2 regions of the Massilia sp. LC238 genome follow, and region 1 is predicted to be linked to the other one. Evidence: predicted binding sites of a transcription regulator. Region 1 holds the regulator's gene; the other holds the start of a gene.

What was found. Region 1 encodes FNR, which switches genes on or off when oxygen is low (the NO sensors DNR and NnrR bind a similar motif). Its sites were predicted from a motif close to TTGATNNNNATCAA; they were not measured.
Region 2: a site for FNR is predicted at 967-980, ahead of FG94_RS25055 (universal stress protein). Genes of this name have one in related genera too.

Annotation. Positions count from the first base shown of each region.
Region 1 covers NZ_JNNN01000025.1:38,635-41,026, forward strand. The annotation lists gene FG94_RS05525 (AraC family transcriptional regulator) at 1-424, opposite strand, end outside; gene fnr (fumarate/nitrate reduction transcriptional regulator Fnr) at 435-1,196, opposite strand; gene FG94_RS05535 (hypothetical protein) at 1,278-2,392, opposite strand, start outside.
Region 2 covers NZ_JNNN01000083.1:34,670-37,061, reverse strand. The annotation lists gene FG94_RS26310 (GGDEF domain-containing protein) at 1-425, opposite strand, end outside; gene FG94_RS25055 (universal stress protein) at 442-900, opposite strand; gene FG94_RS25050 (6-phosphofructokinase) at 1,013-2,131, opposite strand; gene FG94_RS25045 (VTT domain-containing protein) at 2,271-2,392, shown strand, end outside.

The DNA.
Region 1 (2,392 bases):
GCGAGCTTGGCGCGGGCGCCCCCAGCACCAGGGTGTCGAGCAGCAGCGGGGTCCAGCCGGCCAGCACGGAAGGCGCGGGCGGGGCGGTGGCGGCCATGATGCCCATGAATTCGACCAGCTTGCGCGCTGCGGGACCGATGGCGCCGAAGGGCTGCTCGAGCAGGCGCTGCCAGGGTCCTTGCGCGAAGGTATCCGGTCCCAGGTCGACGATCAGCGACCGGTTGGCCACCGGGCTGCACTGCGAGTGCCAGGCGCCGGGCGCCACCACCGCCACGCGCAGCGGATCGAGCCTGGCCTGGCGGCCTTCGATTTCCAGGGCGACTTCGCCGCTCACGGGCAGCACCAGCTGGCCGAACTCGTGGCGGTCCGAGCTGCGCGCGGCGCCATAGCTGCGTAGATGCAGGTCGAGCAGGGCAGCGGCCATGGCGGTGTCGCTAGCCCATCGGGCTGCAGACGTCGGTGCCGGCCGCCAGCGCCTTGAGCTTGGCCGGGTCGAGCAGGGTGACTTCGCGCTTGTCGACCTGCAGCCAGCCCTGCTTCTTGAAGCGCGACAGCAGGCGGCTGATGCTTTCGATGGTGAGCCCGAGGTAGTTGCCGATGTCTTCGCGCGACATGCGCAGCTGGAAGCTGTGCGGCGAATAGCCGCGCGCCGCGTAGCGTGCCGACAGGTTGACCAGGAAGACGGCGAAACGCTGCTCCGCCCGCATATTGCCGAGCAGCAGCATGACGTTCTGTTCGCGCGTGATCTCCTGGCTCATGATGCGGTGGAAGTGGCGCAGCAGGGCCGGCACGTGGCCGAACAGCTCTTCCAGGCGCGAGAACGGGATCTCGCACACCTCGCTGTCCTCGAGGGCCACGGCGTCGCAGTGGTGGGTGCCGCTGATGGCGTCCATGCCCAGCAGTTCGCCGGCCATCTGGAAGCCGGTGATCTGGGCTTCGCCGGCGGCGTTGACCTGATAGGTCTTGAAATGGCCGAAGCGCACCGCGTACAGGTTCCGGAAGGGCTCGCCCATGGCGTAGAGGCGCTCGTCGCGCGCGAGCCGGCGGCGGCGGCCGATGATCTGGTCGAGGCGATTGATGTCGGCATCCTCGAGGCCCATCGGCAGGCACAGCTGGTGCATGCTGCACGCGCTGCAGCTGGCCTTGAGGGCCTGGATGACCTTCGCTTCGCCCGGGAGCGAGATGGGTTGGTTCATGGCAGGGAAACGAAAATGCGGACGCGGCCATTATAGACAAAGGCCGCGTCCGCGGGTTTCATTTCTAAAATACAAGCCCGATTACAGGTGATGCCGGTGTTCCGCCTTCATCCTGTAGTACTCCTGGCGGCCCTTGGCGCGCACGGTCGCGGCGATCTCGGCGGCTTCCTGGGCCGCCTGGTTCACGGTCGCGAAGGCGTCGGCGTTCCCCTTGAGCGCTTCCACGGCCTGCTGCGATTGCGCCGTGCCCGCCAGCGCCAGCCCGAAGGTGGCCGACACCGCCAGCTCGGCGGCCAGGGTGTCGAGGCTCGGCGCCACCACGTCCTGCAGCGCCTTGGCCGCCTGCAGCTCGGCGCTGGCCTGGGGCGCCGCCAGCGTACGCGCCAGGTCCATGTCGCCGGCGACCCGCGCCAGGAAATCGAGCGCCGCGCGGCTGCCGGAGCGGTTGGCCAGGTCGCCGAGGCGCAGCAGGGCCGTGTTCCTGGCATTGAACACGGCACGGCCGGCGCGCGCACTTTCGACGAAGTCGATCATCGGCTGGACCGCGATCTCGCTGCCGATGTAGCCGAGGGTGGCCACGATCTGGGTCAGGAACTCCTCGTGCTTCTCCGGCTCGTTCACCAGCCAGTCCAGCAGCAGGCGGGCGTCCTTCTCGCCGTACTGCGAGGCCAGCTCCCATGGCACGCCCTCGATCCAGTGCTGGGAGACGAAGTCGCGCACGTCGGCTGGCAGCGCCAGGCCGCCCGCACCGCAGGAGCAGCCGCCGGCGGCCATCACCTTGCCGCTGATGCTGAGCGGGCCCGAAAGGAAGGCCGAGGACTCGGCCGCGTTGACCACGTTGTGGTCGGCGCCGACGGACGGGTACATGACCGCGCGCGGGTCGTCGGTACGGTGGGGCAGGCCGCAGTTGTGGCCGTACTCGTGCACCCAGATCAGGCCTTCCTGGTTGGCGGTGAAGCGCACCGCGGCCACGTTGACCGAGGCGCTGCCGACCGGGGCGCAGCCGATGATGCCGTCGCCGGGCCCGCCGCACCAGCGGATGGCCTGCACGATCTTGACCCCGCTGCCGGCGGTCAGGAGGGCATTCAGGTCGCTTGAGGTCTGGATGGTGCCGGGAATGTTCGCCGGCAGCAGCCGGACAGCGCCGTTGCGCACGAAACGGACCGGGGTCGCGACATCCGGCCCGCTGTCGTCGT
Region 2 (2,392 bases), on a different contig from region 1:
CGAAGCAGGCGCGGTTCGACCAGGGCCAGCGGGAACATCACCCCCGTGATCGCCGGCAGCGCCAGCAACAGGCCATCGGGCAGCAGGGCGGCGCTGAGGATCATTGCGCCGGCATGGGTGATGTAGACCAGGGCACAGCGCCAGGCGAGCGGGATGCGCCCGTCCCAGTCCCGATAGCCGATGGCGCCGATCAGGACCAGGCCCAGCCGGATTAGCGCAGTGGTGGCGGCCTGCTGGGGAGAGATCCAGTAGTCCCATGCGCTGAACAGCAGCACGCCGAGACCGAACAAGCCTCCGAGCGCCGGCAGCATGCCGGACAGGCTGCGGTCGAGCGCCAGGCCGAATTCGCGTTCGTCGTCGGGCGCGAGCGCGCCGGTCAGGCGCGCGGCCCGGAATGGAGATGCGGCCGGACGCTGTTTCCCCATCTGCACGTGGCCGCTCTTAGCCGGCGCCGGCGGCTGGCCGCAAGACCATGACCGGCACCGGCGCGCCTGCGAGCACGGCCTGGGTCACGCTGCCGGCCAGCAGACGGCTCAGGCCGCGCCGGCCGTGCGAACCCATGACGATCAGGTCGCATTGCTGCTCGCGGACGGTATCGGCGATCGCCTCGGCGGGGTCGAGCGCGCTGCAGGTCAGCGCCGTGCAGGCCACGCCCGCCTTGGCGCAGCGCGCGGCGATGGCATCGACATAGCGCTGGGCATGCTCCAGCAGCACGTCCATCTGCAGGCCCGGATCGTAGGCCATGGCGCCTTCGAGCGACTGGAAGGTGGGTTCGGGAACTGCGACGGACAGCGCCACGATCTCGCTGCCCTCGCGGCCGTAAACGAACTCGATGGCGGCATCGACCGCCGCTTCGGAAACGGGCGACCCGTCGGTCGGGACCAGGATACGTCGGTACATGGCAATCTCCAGACAGGGTGGACGAACGGTTGAGGACCAGTCTGTCCTCGCGCATGCTAAAAATCTTTGATTTAAATCAAAATCGAACCGATGTCTTGATGCTTTGGCAAGCCTAGCAAACTGCCCGGTCGCCGAAGCAGATGCCGAGCTCGCGCGCCGTGCGCACCATATCGCCGTCGAGCGGCACCCGCTTGCTGCGGCCCGCCACCTCGCCCAGGGGCACGGTGCCGATCTCCTGGCCACCCAGCGCCACCATCACGCCGGACTCGCCGCGCGCCAGCGCGCGCACCGCGCAAGCGCCGAAGCGCGCCGCCACCACGCGGTCGAAAGCCGACGGACTGCCGCCGCGCAGCAGGTGGCCCAGCACCACGCTGCGGCATTCCTTGCCGGTGCGCTGCGCCAGCTGCGCCTCGACCCAGGCCCCGATGCCGCCCAGGCGCTCTGCATGCCCGCCGCCGGCGGCCGCCAGCCGTGCGCGCTCGCCGCCGAGCGGCTGCGCCCCTTCGGCGGCCACCACGATCGCATGGCGCCGGCCGGCGGCGTCGCGCCGTCCGATGGCTTCGGCCACCACCTCGAGGTCGAAAGGGATCTCGGGAAGCAGGATCGCATGGGCGCCCCCGGCCATGCCGGCCTGCAGTGCGATCCAGCCGGCGTAGCGTCCCATCACCTCGACCACCATCACGCGGTGCTGGCTGTCGGCGGTGGTGTGCAGGCGGTCGATGCATTCGGTGGCGAAGCCGGCCGCCGTATCGAAGCCGAAGGTCTGGTTGGTGGCGTCGAGGTCGTTGTCGATGGTCTTGGGCACGCCGACCACCGGCAAGCCCTGGCGCTGCAGGCAGGCGGCGATTTCCATCGAGCTGTCGCCGCCGACCATCACCAGCGCGTCGAAGCCGCGCCCCCGGCACAGGCCGACCAGCTCGGCGCTGCGGTCCTGCTCCACCATGCCGGCCGCGCCCTGGACCGGGTAGCGCAGCGGGTTGCCGCGGTTGGTGCTGCCGAGGATGGTGCCGCCGAGGTGCGCGATGCCGTGCACGGCGTCGGGCGACAGGCGCAGGACCGGCTCGCCCAGGCAGGTGGCGGGCGCGAGCAGGCCGTTGAAACCGTCGCGGATGCCCCAGCATTCCCAGCCGTGCCGGCTGGATGCGAGCACCACCGCGCGGATCACGGCGTTCAGGCCCGGAGCGTCGCCGCCCCCGGTGACGATGGCAATGCGCTGGATGCGGGTGTCCATGGGCGCCTCCTGTGGTGCTGCCGACTATAGCATGCGCACCCGGAACGATTCGCCGTTCGTGGCGGATCCGCACAGCCATGATGGGCAGGGCACCGCGGCAGAGGTACAATGCCGCCCACACTATCCAAACACAAACGACATGCTGACTACCCTGCTCGACTGGTTCCTCCACCTTGACCGCCATCTCTCCGTACTCGCAGCCGAATACCAGGTGCTCGTCTACGTGCTGCTGTTCGCAGTGATCTTCGTCGAGACCGGCGT